DNA from 2 places in the Thermosynechococcus sp. HY596 genome. Region 2 is predicted to be linked to the other one. Evidence: riboswitches for the same ligand, from Rfam matches in the RefSeq annotation. Region 2 holds a riboswitch; the other holds the start of a gene.
What was found. Region 2 has a riboswitch for cobalamin ahead of QYC28_RS09050 (sirohydrochlorin chelatase). Riboswitches for the same ligand answer to the same signal wherever they lie in the genome.

Region 1: linked by a shared signal. The riboswitch ahead of metE (5-methyltetrahydropteroyltriglutamate--homocysteine S-methyltransferase) and the one ahead of QYC28_RS09050 (sirohydrochlorin chelatase) in region 2 are both predicted to bind cobalamin.

Annotation. Positions count from the first base shown of each region.
Region 1 is NZ_CP130346.1:911,872-919,514, forward strand. It holds gene prfC (peptide chain release factor 3) at 1-121, shown strand, start outside; gene recR (recombination mediator RecR) at 129-737, shown strand; partial or broken gene QYC28_RS04630 (response regulator) at 904-1,443, opposite strand; gene thrS (threonine--tRNA ligase) at 1,692-3,506, shown strand; gene QYC28_RS04640 (glycosyltransferase) at 3,524-4,306, shown strand; gene QYC28_RS04645 (SufE family protein) at 4,424-4,867, opposite strand; cobalamin riboswitch at 5,019-5,164, shown strand; gene metE (5-methyltetrahydropteroyltriglutamate--homocysteine S-methyltransferase) at 5,455-7,643, shown strand, end outside.
Region 2 is NZ_CP130346.1:1,824,368-1,832,010, forward strand. It holds gene QYC28_RS09045 (peptide ligase PGM1-related protein) at 1-1,169, shown strand, start outside; cobalamin riboswitch at 1,205-1,346, shown strand; gene QYC28_RS09050 (sirohydrochlorin chelatase) at 1,379-2,401, shown strand; gene QYC28_RS09055 (2-isopropylmalate synthase) at 2,475-4,109, shown strand; gene QYC28_RS09060 (hypothetical protein) at 4,090-4,533, shown strand; gene QYC28_RS09065 (polysaccharide biosynthesis tyrosine autokinase) at 4,538-6,886, opposite strand; gene QYC28_RS09070 (NAD-dependent epimerase) at 6,904-7,643, opposite strand, start outside.

The DNA of each region.
Region 1 (7,643 bases), 910 kb from region 2:
CAGTTGGGGACGGCCGGTGCTGCTCTTTAAGAATGAGTGGAATCTGCAACAGACAATGGCAGATCATCCCAAACTGCGCCTGAGCGCGATCGCCCCCCTTGCCGCTGCTGTGCCTGCCTAGCTGACCCATGAGTAGTGTCTATACCCGTCCCCTTGCTCGCCTCATTGAGCAGTTGCAACGCCTGCCGGGTATTGGCCCAAAAACCGCCCAACGTCTTGCCCTCCATCTGATCAAACGTCCCGAAGCCGATATCCAAGCCTTGGCTCAAGCCCTCCTTGACGCCAAACAGCAGGTGGGACTCTGCTCCGTTTGTTTCCACCTCTCTGCGGAACCCGTGTGCGACATCTGCGCCTCCCCCCAGCGGGACGATCACACCATTTGTGTTGTGGCGGACTCCCGCGATGTCATTGCCATTGAAAAAACCCGTGAGTACCACGGCAAGTACCATGTCTTGGGGGGACTCATTTCTCCGCTAGAGGGCATCACCCCCGAACACCTGCACATTCAACCTCTGATTCAGCGCGCCAGCCAAGCACAGGTCAAAGAAGTGATTTTGGCCATCAACCCCAGTATTGAAGGGGAAACGACCACTCTCTATGTGGGGCAGCTGCTGCGGCCTTTTGTGAAGGTGACTCGCATTGCCTTTGGCCTACCGGTGGGCGGTGATCTTGACTATGCCGATGAAATGACCCTTGCCCGTGCCCTTGCCGGTCGCCGGGAAATTGAGTGGCAGTAGCTTAGTGCCCCCCTTGCAATCGCCGCAATGCCGTCACAATTTGGTGGATGGCTCGCTTCAATTGCTCGACTTCGTGGTGTAACCGCTGGTCTTCCGCTTCCAAAGCGGCGAGGCGATTGTCATCCCCACCACTAGCTGTTGCCGCTAGTTGCTGTTGCAGTTGAGCAACCGTTGCTTGGAGTTGAGCAAAGTCATTTGCTTTGACAGATTGCGCCTGCAAAGCTTGAATGGCACCTTCAAGGGCGGCCAGTTTGTCATAGATGGGGGTGAGATCCACAGCAACGGGAGCCGCTACTTCCGCAGGTGCTGCTGCTTTGACGGGTCTGGGCTTACGAGCTTTGCGAAAGGCCTCTTGAATCGCTGCTTCGAGTTGTTCTTTTTCAAAGGGTTTCTCAATGAACTCAAACCACTCAAAGGGTTCTTGGAGCTTTTCGGTGACCTCTTCCTTGCGCCCTGACATAATTACGAGGGGGATAGCGCCAAGGAGATCATTTTTCTCCAATTCTTGATAGACTTCCCAGCCGCTCACCTTCGGCAGCAGAAAATCCAGCATGATCAACGTCGGCTCAGACTGCTCAATGAGTTGCAGCCCCTCACGGCCATCCTTGGCCTCAAGAATCTCATAGTCGCCCTCTGGCAACATTTCACGGACCCGCATCCGGATTACTTTACTGTCGTCAATGACAAGGACTTTGCGGCTAGTCACGGAAACACTCCATTCCTATACAAGATTCCTATAGAAGAGATTGTGAATAGAGGGCGGCAGTGGCATGACCACCACGTGATTCCAACCTTAGCATAGCCCTGTCTTTTGGAGTTGACCACTCGCCTTACACTGCCGCAAAGCGTCCCTGAACCCAAAAATTTGGGGTCAAAGACCCACCCTTGAGGGCAGGAGAATGTCACAATAGAAGTCTCACCCCTACCAAAGATTTGTTCGATACGTCACACCCTATGCCAGAGTCTGCTGCCCCTATCCACCTCCCCAAAACCAGTGAGTCGGAGCAGCTGAAGCGGATTCGCCACACCAGTGCCCACATTCTGGCCATGGCAGTCCAGAAGCTGTTTCCCAAGGCGCAGGTTACAATTGGTCCTTGGATTGAGAATGGGTTTTATTACGATTTTGACCACCCCGAACCCTTCAGCGAAAAAGACCTGAAGCTCATTGAGAAGGAGATGGTCAAGATCATTAAACGCAAGTTACCAGTGATCCGTGAGGAAGTAACCCGTGAGGAAGCTGAGCGGCGTATCCGCGAACTGGGAGAACCCTATAAGCTAGAAATTCTCCAAGACCTCGAAGAGCCAATTACGATTTACCACCTCGGCGATGAGTGGTGGGATCTGTGCGCCGGCCCCCATGTGGAAAACACCGGTGAGATTAACCCCAAGGCGATCGCCCTCGAAAGTGTTGCTGGGGCCTACTGGCGCGGCGATGAAACCAAAGCCCAACTGCAGCGCATTTATGGCACTGCTTGGGAAACCCCTGAGCAACTGGCGGAGTATAAACGCCGCAAGGAAGAAGCCCTGCGCCGCGACCACCGCAAACTGGGCAAAGAGCTGGGTCTCTTTATCTTTGCTGATCCTGTAGGACCAGGGCTACCCCTGTGGACTCCTAAGGGAACGATTCTACGCTCAACCCTCGAGGAATTTCTCAGAAAAGAGCAAATGAAGCGGGGATATCTACCGGTGGTGAGTCCGCACATTGCCCGTGTGGATCTATTTAAGACCTCCGGCCACTGGCAAAAGTACAAAGAGGATATGTTTCCTCTGATGGCTGAAGATGCTGAGGCTGCTGCCCACGAGCAGGGTTTTGTTCTCAAGCCCATGAACTGTCCCTTCCACATTCAAATCTACAAAAGTGAGCTGCGCTCCTATCGCGACTTACCCCTGCGGCTGGCGGAATTTGGTACCGTCTATCGCTATGAGCAGTCGGGAGAATTGGGAGGCTTGACACGGGTGCGGGGCTTTACCGTTGATGACTCCCACCTCTTTGTCACCCCAGAGCAGTTGGATGTCGAGTTTTTGAATGTGGTTGACCTCATTCTCTCGGTCTTCCGCTGTCTGCGTCTGAATAAGTTCAAGGCACGGTTGAGCTTCCGCGATCCCAAATCCGATAAGTACATTGGCTCCGACGAGGCTTGGTCAAAGGCGGAGTCAGCAATTCAGCGAGCGGTAGAACAGTTGGGCATGGAGCATTTCTTGGGGATTGGGGAGGCCGCCTTCTATGGGCCGAAACTAGACTTTATCTTTGAGGATGCTCTCGGTCGTGAGTGGCAGTTGGGAACGGTTCAGGTGGACTACAATTTGCCTGAGCGCTTTGATTTGGAATACGTTGCTGAGGACAATACCCGCCGCCGACCAGTGATGATTCACCGTGCCCCCTTTGGCTCGCTGGAGCGGCTCATTGGCATTCTCATTGAGGAGTATGCAGGGGATTTCCCCTTCTGGCTGGCACCAGAGCAAGTGCGCCTGTTGCCCGTGGGGGATGAGCAACGCCCCTATGCCGAACGTGTGGCCGCTCAACTGCGAGAGCAGGGTGTGCGCGTGAGCGTGGATCGCAGTGGCGATCGCCTAGGTAAACAAATCCGCAATGCTGAAACCCAGAAAATTCCCGTGATGGGCATTGTGGGTGCCAAGGAAGTCGAAAGCGAGACTGTGAGTATTCGCACCCGTGCTGCAGGCGATGTCGGCGCCTTGCCGGTTAAACAACTGATCGAGAAACTGACATCGGCAATGAATGCAATGGATGCCGAGGTTCAGTGGCAGTAGCTAGAGGTTAACTCATTATGACCTATCCTTTTATATCAATTATTACGGCAACTCTCAATGTCGAAGATACGATTACTCGAACCATTAAAAGCCTTCAAGGTCAAACGGATAAAAACTTTGAATGGATTATTGGAGATGGTGCTTCAACTGATAGTACCATTAGTATTATTCAGTCTACAAAGGGCTTAAATATAAAAATTATCTCAGAACCAGATTTTAGTTTATATCATGCGATCAATAAATCGCTTAAAATTGCAAGTGGAGATTATTATCTTGTTTTAGGTGCTGGAGATTTACTAGAACAGAATGCAATAGAGTTGTTTAGAAAAGCTACTTGCTCTACGAAAGCAGATATACTATCAGCACATGTGTGGTTAGGTAAACGATTAAGGCGCCCTAATAGAGGAAGACCGTATTTGTTTTCAGCCGGAGCCTACATATCTTCCCATGCTGTTGGTACTCTAATTAAAACCGATCTTCATAGGCAACTAGGATACTATTCCTATAGATTTCCAGTTGGCGCAGACTACTTCTTTATCAAAACTGCTATTCAAAATGGCTGTAAGTTTCACGGATGCGATTTTATTGCCGGAGAATTTATGCTTGGCGGTATTTCATCAACTGATAAATTATCAGTTGTATGTGATGTCTTCCGTTTACAGGTAGAAACTGGAAAAAACTTGCTTTTACAAATATTAATTCTTATTTGTGCTTTATTTATTCGAGTTGTTATTCCTAAGTACATACCTTCTCTAATATGGGGTACAAGCAGAAGTGTTAAATCCTTAAACGAAGCTTAATGTCCCCGTTGTGTGGATTGCTGCGTCATCCTACAACTAAGGGATTATCCTCCTTCGTAAAGGTGTTCTCTAGCAACCAGTCCAGCTTTTGCTGCTGTAGTCCCATCAGCTGAGGCTTTAAGTGTGACACGAAGTCTCGGCCAAGTGATACGCTAGGGCTTTCATCGTTCGAAAAATGTTGTAAAAGCCATTGGCTCGCGAGGGGGTTAAGCTGACATTTAGTCCGGTTTGCTGAATAAAGTCAGGTTTTAACTGCAGGATTTCTGCGGGTGTCAACCCACTCAACCCTTCGACCAATAGCCCCACCAATCCCTTCGTTACCTGAGCGTCAGAATCCCCCTGAAAAATCACCTTGCCCTGCTCTAAAGAGGCTTTCACGTACACTTGGGAGACACAGCCGGGCACGCGGTTGGCGGCGACCTTCTGCTCCTCAGGAAATGGCGGCAGGCGCTTTGCAAAGCTCAGCAAGTATTCATAGCGCCGCTTTGGATCTGAGATCTGTTGGAACCGCTGAACAATGCGATCGAGGGAAGCCGGTAAAGGCTGGCAGGCAGAGGGCATATTGACTTAGAAGAACGCTGCTGAGAAAAATGATAACCATTTCTGATTTTACCCTCAGCAGTTGCACAATAACGGCAGCAGTCAACCTAGGGGCAGCTTTTCATGCCAATAGACCGCCGTGCTCTTACCCTTAACTCGTAACTTGTGTTAGCCTTTAATGTACTTACTCGGTTCTGGTGGGGATCAGCCATCAGACGCAAGGGGGAAAGTGCAGTGCAAATCTGCCGCTGTCCCGCAGCTGTGATGAGAGGCACTACTCTCTCAGTCAGAATGCCCGCCGAGTTGTGAATGTCGTTATGCCAACATCTGCGAGGTACAGATGATGTTCTTCATGCTTCAATTTTCATTAATTTGCCTAGGTAAAGACCCCCCCTACCGCCCTTTTCTGGCAAGGTTCCTGCCGTTACTGTAGCACAAGTGATTTTGGAGATTTTCAAGTACCTACAAGCACCTAGACAAGGGCTCCTCTTGCAGTGACCCACGCTAGGTTCTGCTGATGATACTGGAAGTGCACTGCTTGTTGGACTGAAAACAGCCAGCTTTCATTGTCTATTGAGAGAACTGTCAAAACTCAGGGTACCATAACAATGACCATTCAGACTGCAACGCTAGGCTACCCCCGTATTGGTAAAAATCGCGAGCTGAAAAAGGCATTGGAAGCCTTTTGGAATGGTAAATCCAATCAAGAAAATTTACTACAAACGGTTCAAGATATTGAATTGGCAAATTGGCAAACGCAACTGCAGGCTGGCATTGATCGCATTGGCGTTGGCGATACCAGTTTTTACGATCCCGTTCTCGACTGGAGTGTCCGCCTCGGCCTCATCCCACAGCGGTATCAAGCCTTTACAGGGTTGGAGCAATACTTTGCAATGGCTCGCGGTCGAGAGGGAATTCCAGCCCTTGAGATGACCAAATGGTTTGACACCAACTATCACTACTTGGTTCCCGAAATGAGTCAGCCTCTTCAGGCAGCAGACTTTAGTGATTTTCTGGGGATCATCGGTCGCGCCCAAAAGGTCTTGGGCGATCGCGCCGTTCCCATGGTGCTAGGGCCTTTAACCCTGCTACGGCTGAGTCGGCTGCAGATGAATCTAGAGGAAGCGTTGTCTTGCCTAGTGGAGCGCTATCTTATCCTGTTGGCTGAATTGAAGAACCTAGGGGTGGTTGAGGTACAAATCCACGAACCTGCCTTGGTTTTTGGGGACACCAACAACTTCAGGGAATTGTATGAATCAACATTTGATGCGCTTTGTCAAGTTGGTTTGCCGATTTACCTAGTGACCTACTTTGATGATCTCGGCGCTGCCTATCCTTGGGTGGTGACGTTGCCCGTAGCCGGCATTAGTCTAGATTTTACCCGTGGGCAGAACTTGGCATTATTGCAGCAGTTTAGTTTCCCAAGGGATAAACAGCTGGGGGTGGGTATTGTGGATGCCCGAAACATTTGGAAAATTTGCCCAGAACTTGTTGTGTCAACCTTAGCAGCGATTCAGGGTATCACAACCAATATCCGGTTGCACCCCTCAGCCTCTTTACAATTCGTCCCCTACGATGCAGCACGAGAAGTGAAGTTACCAGAGCCATTGCGGCGGGTGTTGAGTTTTGCCGAACAAAAGTTGGATGAGGTGGTGCTATTGGCCCAGACGCTGCAGGAGAGTCCCAAAGCCCTTGCCCAGCACCCCCAATTAGCAGAGATTGAAGCCCAGTGGCAGGCCTTTAAGGAATTTAGGCCTGTGAATCCAGTGGTACAACAGCGGTTGCGCAATTTAACCGTCAACGATCTGAAACGGGCTATGCCCTATGAACAACGCCGCCAACTGCAGCCCACCTTACCGCTCTTTCCGACAACTACCATTGGTTCTTTTCCGCAAACCCCAGAAGTGCGGCAATTGCGGGTGAAGCTCAAGCGCGGAGAAATCACCCTTGCGGAGTACCAAGCAGCAATTGATGCTGAAATTGCCAAATGCATTCGATTGCAGGAAGAAATTGGCTTGGATGTATTGGTGCATGGCGAATTTGAACGCACCGACATGGTGGAATTCTTTGGCCAGAAGCTCACTGGTTTTGCCTTTACCGAACACGGCTGGGTGCAAAGCTATGGCAGTCGCTGTGTGCGTCCACCCATTATTTATGGGGATGTAGCGCGAACCGAGCCAATGACGGTGCGAGAGTTTAAGGTGGCGCAATCGTTGACCCAGAAAATCGTCAAGGGCATGCTGACGGGCCCTGTGACCATGATTAACTGGTCCTTTACCCGCACCGATATTCCGCGGAGCGAACAGGCGATGCAGATTGCCCTGGCTCTACGGGATGAAGTGGCCGATTTAGAAGCTGCTGGGGCAAAGATTATCCAGATTGATGAACCCGCTTTACGGGAAGGATTACCCCTCAAGCCGGAACGTTGGCAGGAGTACTTGGCTTGGGCCGTCGATGCGTTTCGGTTGGCGGCTGGTGTGGCTAAGCCAGAAACCCAAATTCATACCCACATGTGCTATTCGGAGTTTGGCGACATTATTCAACATATCGAGCGCCTAGATGCAGATGTGTTGTCCATTGAAAATAGCCGCAGTAACAATGAAACGCTGTTTGAAATTACTGATGCCGGCTATCAACAGCAGGTGGGCAATGGTGTTTATGATGTTCATAGTCCGGCAGTTCCCACTGTTGAGCAGATGGTTCAGCAGCTGGAGACTGCGATCGCCCATCTACCCAGTGACCAGATTTGGGTTAACCCAGACTGCGGTCTGAAAACCCGTCGCTGGGAGGAAGTGAT
Region 2 (7,643 bases):
CCGATAAACCCTTGACTGCGAAAATTTTAGAGCGGCCTCGCCTTTTGGAGCGTATTCGTCAAGCCCTGCGTCCCAACCAAGCCTACATGGTGTGTTTTAACTCCACCCCTTTGGAGCGGGAACTGGCGGTACGCTTAGGTATTCCCCTCTACTCGACGGATCCCGACCTCCTCTACTGGGGAACCAAGGCGGGCAGTCGGGAACTTTTTGCGGCCGCAGGCATTCCCCATCCGATGGGCAGCGGTTTTTTGCAGGGGGTACCGGAACTGGTGCGCGCGATCGCTCACCTCCAAGAGAAATCTCCTGAACTGCAACGGGTAGTGGTGAAACTCAATGAGGCTTTTTCCGGAGAAGGCAATGCTCTTCTTGATCTGCGCCCACTGCGCCCCCTTGGCAGCCCACACACCCCCGATCATCTACAACGGATTGAAAATAGCCTAGAGGAGATGGTCTTTCAGGCGCCTAATGAAACTTGGCTCTCCTATCGGCAGCGATTTATGGATCTGGGTGGCATTGTCGAAGCCTTTGTGGAAGGTGCTGTCAAGCGATCGCCCAGTGTCCAAGGCTGCATTACCCCCAAAGGCAGTGTTGAAATCGTCTCCACCCATGAGCAATTACTCAATGCCCCCACAGGTCAAATTTTCATTGGCTGTGAATTTCCCGCCCATGCCGACTATCGCCAACAACTCCAAGAATTGGGGCAAAAGGTAGGGACGTACTTGGCACAGCAGGGGGTGATCGGCTGTTTTGGTGTGGACGTTGTTGCCACCCAGACAACAGCAGGGTGGGAGCTTTACGCCATTGAAATTAACTTGCGCAAGGGTGGTACTACGCACCCCTTTATGACCTTAAAATTCCTCACCGATGGCCACTATGAGCTAGACTCTGGACTGTTTTACAGCAAGCACCGCCGTCCCAAGTATTACATTGCCTCCGATAACCTCTGCCAACCCCACTATCGGGGTCTTTTGCCCAATGATCTCTTAGATATGATTGCCCGCTACCATCTCCACTTTGATTCCAGCACCGAAACGGGCACTGTCTTTCACCTCATGGGGGCACTCTCGGAATTTGGTAAGCTGGGTCTCGTCAGTATTGGCAACACCCCCGAAGAAGCCCAAGCCATCTACAACCAAACCATTGGCGTTCTCGATGCTGCGGCGCTATAAGTCCCTAATGTGCCCACCCCCCGCATAGACAGGGGTCTGAGAATCTCGTTACAATTGGCAACGTTCACTGTGAAGAGCAGCCTGTAGGGAAAATCCAGTGCAAGTCTGGTGCTGTGCCGCAGCTGTGATGGGGAACCCCCCTCAGCCAGAATGCCTACTTGCTGTGGTTCACTCTGTTTGCCTGCGTCGCACGGGCATGGAGTTTCAACGTGGTTGTTACGCTCAACGATTCCATTCTCAATCCCCTCGGTTTTAGCCTCGATTTACCCCCTCTCCCCCAATCTCGACCGCTTTTACTCGTCGGTCATGGGACGCGCGATCCGGAAGGTCGCCAAGCATTTTTGGACTTTGCCCAAGCCTATTATCAACTGGATCCCTGCCGGCCTGTTTTTCCCTGTTTTCTGGAGTTAACGGAACCCTCGATTTTTGAAGTGCTCAGCCAGTGTGCTGCCGCAGGCCATACAGACTTGTCAGTGCTGCCAGTTTTACTCTTTGCTGCTCGCCACAATAAGTTTGATGTCACCAATGAGTTGGATTGGGCACGGCGGGCGTTTCCGCAATTGCGCTATCACTATGGCCGCCACTATGGCATTGCCCCCGAAATTTTAACCCTGTGGCGATCGCGCCTTGAACGCTTGGACACCCCAGAATTTAATCCCCAAGGCATTGGCCGCGAAGAAACCGTTCTCCTAGTGGTGGGACGCGGCTCCAGTGATCCCGATGCCAATGGCGATGTCTTTAAGCTAGCCCGCATGCTCTGGGAAGGCAGTGGCTACAAAACCGTTGAGGTCTGCTTTATTGGCATTACCCATCCCCGCCTACCCGAAGGATTTGGGCGGGCGAATCTTTACCAGCCCCGCCGCGTGATTGTTTTGCCCCACTTCATGTTTACAGGGGCATTAGTCAAGAAAATCTATACCCTTACCGCAGAAGCCCAAGCTGCCTATCCCAGTGTTGAATACGTGAACCTACCGGAAATTGGCCTGCATCCGCAACTATTTTATCTCACGCGGCAGCGGGAAATTGAAACCCATACGGGGCAGGTGGCCATGAACTGTGAAGCCTGCAAATTCCGCTTGGTGGCAGGCCATAGCCATCATCACCACCATCATCAGGATCATGAGCACCCCTCCCACAGCCATGATCACGGGGGGCATCACCCTCACCATGGATCAACCGTGGACTTGGATCACTTGCCCAGTTATCACCAACGCATTTGGCAAGTTCCCTAGACATTGCTTCCCAGCGAAAATGTTAGAGTAGAAATAATTGCTACTCTTTCTCAAGCTTGAATGGGGCTTGTCTATGCGCATTAAATATCCTCCCCAGACCGTTGATCGGGTGTTGATTTTTGATACCACCCTGCGGGACGGTGAACAGTCGCCGGGTGCCTCGCTGAATGTGGATGAAAAACTCACGATCGCCCGTCAACTGGCCCGACTGGGGGTGGATATTATTGAAGCAGGCTTTCCCTTTGCCAGTCCCGGCGACTTTGAAGCCGTACAGCGGATTGCTGAAACCGTGGGCACCGAAACGGGGCCTGTGATCTGTGGCTTGGCTCGTGCCACCCGCCAAGATATTGAAGCCGCCGCAAAAGCCCTCAAACCCGCCTACTATCCCCGCATTCACACTTTCATTGCCACCTCGGACATTCACCTAGAGTACAAACTGAAGAAAACCCGCGCTGAGGTACTGGAAATTGCCCCCGAAATGGTGGCCTATGCCAAGTCCTTTGTGGATGATGTTGAGTTTTCCCCTGAGGATGCCGGGCGTTCGGATCCTGAGTTTCTCTATCAAGTTTTGGAGCGGGTGATTGACGCCGGTGCCACAACAATTAACATTCCCGACACCGTGGGGTACACCACCCCCGCCGAATTTGGTGCCCTGATCAAAGGCATCAAGGAAAACGTGCCGAATATTGATCGTGCCGTCATTTCAGTCCATGGTCACAACGACCTAGGCTTGGCCGTTGCCAACTTCCTTGAGGCTGTGAAAAATGGGGCACGGCAACTGGAGTGTACGGTTAACGGCATTGGGGAGCGCGCCGGCAATGCTGCCCTTGAGGAATTGGTGATGGCTCTCTATGTGCGGCGGCAGTATTTTAACCCCTTCCTTGGCCGTCCCCCTGAATCAGAAGCACCCCTGACCAATATCAACACCCGCGAAATTTACAAAACCTCCCGCTTGGTTTCAAATCTAACGGGCATGCTGATTCAGCCCAATAAGGCGATCGTCGGTGCCAACGCTTTTGCTCACCAATCAGGCATTCACCAAGATGGCGTCCTCAAGCACAAGCAAACCTATGAAATCATGGACGCCCAGCTCATTGGCCTAGCCGACAATCAAATTGTTTTGGGCAAACTCTCTGGTCGCAATGCCTTTGCCACCCGCCTGCGCGAGCTGGGCTTTGAACTCAGTGAAACGGAACTCAACAAGGCGTTTTTGCGCTTCAAGGATCTGGCCGATAAGAAAAAAGAAATCACCGACTGGGATTTGGAAGCTATTGTTAAAGATGAAACCCAAGCCATTGATGTTCAAGGCTACCAGCTGGAATTTGTGCAGGTCTCCTGTGGCGATCGCGCCCGCCCCACCGCCACCGTAACCATCCGTCTGCCCAGTGGTGAGGAGCTGACAGATGCCGCCATTGGCACAGGCCCTGTGGATGCCGTCTATCGTGCCATTAACCGCGTGGTGCAAATTCCCAATCGCCTCATTGAGTATTCCGTGCAGTCAGTGACTGCGGGAATTGATGCCATCGGCGAGGTGACCATTCGCCTGCAACACGGGGATCGCATTTACTCGGGCCATGCCGCCAATACGGATATTATTGTTGCTTCGGCTCATGCCTATATGAATGCCCTCAATCGTCTCTATCGCGGGCTCCAGCAACAACGCCTCCACCCCCAGACCGCTGAGGTTCATGGTGGAACCACTCCCTAAGCCCCTTGAGCGCCATGGCATCTACCCCTGCCCTATTTGCCGCCATGGCCAAATTGTCCCCATGGTGCTCATGGAAACCCATGCCTGTAACTTTTGCCGCCACATTTTTACCCTTGATCCTGAGCGCCAAACGGCTCGCCTTGAAGATGGGGCGATCGCTTTTCGCTGGCAGTGGACAGGTACAGGCTGGCGATCGCTCCACCGCCCCTCTTCTCAGGTCACCGTTGTTGCCCTTGTGTTAGCTATTTTGCTCATCATTTTACCGCCGACACTCATCGGGCTAGCCTATGCCCTGTTTCCGCCCCTAGAAGCAGGAGTTTGGCGCTGGTTTCCCCTGCTTTGGACAGGCCTCACCTTAGCTGCCCATGCCCTACTCTTTGGGCCTGTTTTAATGGCTATTTTGTCCCCCGAAAGGGAGATGTGAAACCTTAGATAGAGAGGGGTGCCACCGCTGACTCAGCAGCACTGTTCTGATAACCTCTGAAATCTCGGTGGTTGACAGCTACACCATTGACGACAATCCCAAGCAGCTTTTGCTGTAAGCTCAGATCGCAAGCCTGCAGGGCCTGAGCAAAGGCTTCGCGTCGCGTTTTCTTTAAGCGCACAACCAAGAGGGCCCGCTCCACCGCTGCCAGAACCCGATGCGCCTCCGCAGCAGCCAAAATCGGCGGCACATCCAGAATCACGCAGTCAAAGGTATCCTTAGCGCCCTCCAAGAAATCAAACCACCGCGCAGAACTCAGCAGTATCATCGGCTCTTGCTGAACCTGACCCGCCGTCAGTACCCAGAGTCTTTCCGCACGATTTGCTAAAAGACTGAACCAGTGGGGAAAAGGCATTTCCCCTTGCAACAACTCCCCTAGGCCTGCGACATTGGGAATGCCAAGTCCTTGATGAATGCTGGGCTGACGCAAATTGGCATCCACCAGTAAGACCCGTTTTCCCATCGCCGCTGCTGCAACCGCAAGGTAAATCGCAAGGGTCGTTTGTCCTTCTTTGCCCACTGTACCCGTTATTGCCAAAGAGCGGGGCAATCCCAACGACTCTAGCTGCGTCAACAGGAAGTAAAAACTTTCCCTAAAAGCAGGTGTGGCACTCGGCAAACGGTGCTGCAATCCCCAGAGCGTCAACGGTGTTTCTAGGCGACTAAAGGCCAATTGATCAAATGTCTTCGTCAGAGGAATCTCGCCAAGAATCGGTAAGGGGGTTTGTTGGCGAATTTGCTCCACTTCCAGAAAGCGATCATCCAACCAATCGAGGATTAGGGCCAAAAGCAGCCCAGACACTCCCCCCAGCATTAAGGCTATCACCAGTGCCACTGATAAACGCTGGGTTACTTGATATTCTTCCTTGTTGTCAATATCTGAGAGGACTCGCCATGTGAAGTCCCGTTGCGCAATCTGCAGCTGGAGGGACTGTCGAGTTTGCAGTAATAACCTTAGAGATTCCTGTGCTGCTGCAAAACGTTGTTCAATCTTGCGGTAAGGATTGGCAAGGCGTATTACTCGCGATATCTCTGCCTCGGTGGTCTGAATTTGGTTGCTTAATTCAGCATCCGCCCTCCGCAGCGCTTCAAGCTCAATTCTGGTCCCTATGTACTTCTCGATTAGAGACCCAGAAACGGCACTTTGATAACCAATCAGCGTTTCGGGTTGACGAACTTGATCCTGATTTCTAATCGTAATCTGTCGAGCTTGCTGTCTGGCCTGCTCTAGCAGTAGTCGCTTTTCTTCCTGTAGCGCTTGCACCGTCGGTGAGTTTTCATTCAGCTTGGCCTGCTCCCCAGCCAGCCTAGTTTCTGCTTCTGTTAATTTTGTTAGCAACTCCTGATAGTTTTGAGAAGCAGCTAGATTGGCGGCAGCAAGTGCCTCAGTAGGAGACAGCCTTAACTGTGTTTCGAGGGAGTTAAACGTTGCCTGAGCCGACTCCAGTTTTACTCTATTTTCATTTCTTGCAGAGATCAAATTATCCAAAAGGCTAAGATAAGTTTCAAGATCGCTCCTGCCAGAGGTTGCAGAGGTAAACTGGGAAGCAACTAGGTCAGGTCGTACTACCCGATTCTGAAAGCGAAATTGGTTAAGTTGATCCTCTAGATCGTCAATTTGACTCAGGGTCTTCTGAATTTCTTGGTTAACATAGCGCAGATTATCCGCTATTTGGTTCTGCTTTTCTTCTTCACTAAATCTTTTTAATTCTTCAACAAGGATTCCTAGGAGTGATTCTATCTTTTCTTTTTCTCTTGCAGAAAATTGGATTTCTATAATCTTTTGACTTGACTGATCTGGTAGCCTATTACCTGAGGTTAGTTTCGCTCGCTGGATTTTCAAGGATCCAATAAAAGATTGATACGAATATTGTTTTGGATCTAGATCAGGATTTTCTACTAAAAATTTCTCATAAATTGGACGCAAAACAATGTCGCTATTGAGGACTTGAACTAAAGTTGCCACATCACCTCTTGTTTCACCTGACAAAATGGGCAGGGATATTAGAGCAAGCCGATGGACTGACTCTAAAGTTGTTCCTGGCCGAGCGCCTGAGGATTGGATAGGTTCAACCTGCACCAACACAGAGTGTCGATAGCTTCTCAAAAAGAGGTAAGAGTATCCCAAAAAGCCAATTGAGACTAGCGCACCTGCCAAGATGCCAACTGCTGAACGCCGCTTCAGCCCGCGAAGTACTTGATCAATGGTCACCTTATCAATTGGCTGCGGCTGCCACAAACTTGGCCGAGAGGCTTCAGAGGGCAACGACAGATGGTTATTTTCACTCGACATAGGGCAAACTCAACTCGTTAGATACCATAGTACTCACGATACCAGTGGACAAATTGCTGTACGCCTATCTCAACAGGAGTTGTGGGTTCGTAGCCTGTGTCTGCCCTAAGTTCGAGCACATCCGCGTAGGTATCGGGGACATCGCCCGGTTGCAGAGGCAGAAGATTTAACTGCGCTTTCTTCCCAAGATAGGTTTCTAAAAGTTCAATATACCGTAGGAGTTCGACGGGGCGGTGGGCACCAATGTTGTAAACACGCCAAGGTGCGAGACTAGTGGCCGGATCAGGATTTTCGCCACTCCATGAAGGGTTGGGTGTGGCAGGTCGATCCAGCACCCGTAGAATCCCCTCGACAATGTCATCAATGTAAGTAAAGTCGCGGCGATGCTTACCATAGTTAAAGACAGGCAACGGTTCATTATTCAAAATGGCTTTCGTAAACTTAAAGAGTGCCATGTCGGGGCGCCCCCATGGGCCATAGACGGTAAAAAAGCGCAGTCCAGTAGTGGGTAGGTCATAGAGGTAGCTGTAGGTATGTGCCATCAGTTCATTGGCTTTCTTGGTGGCCGCATAGAGACTCAAGGGGTGATCAACATTATCGTGAACAGAAAAGGGTAGTTTTTTATTGGCACCATAGACGCTTGAGGTGCTGGCATAGACGAGATGCTCTACCTGATGGTAGCGACAGGCTTCCAAAATGTGGATAAAACCTACAATATTACTGTCAATATAGGCCAAGGGATTCTCAATCGAGTAGC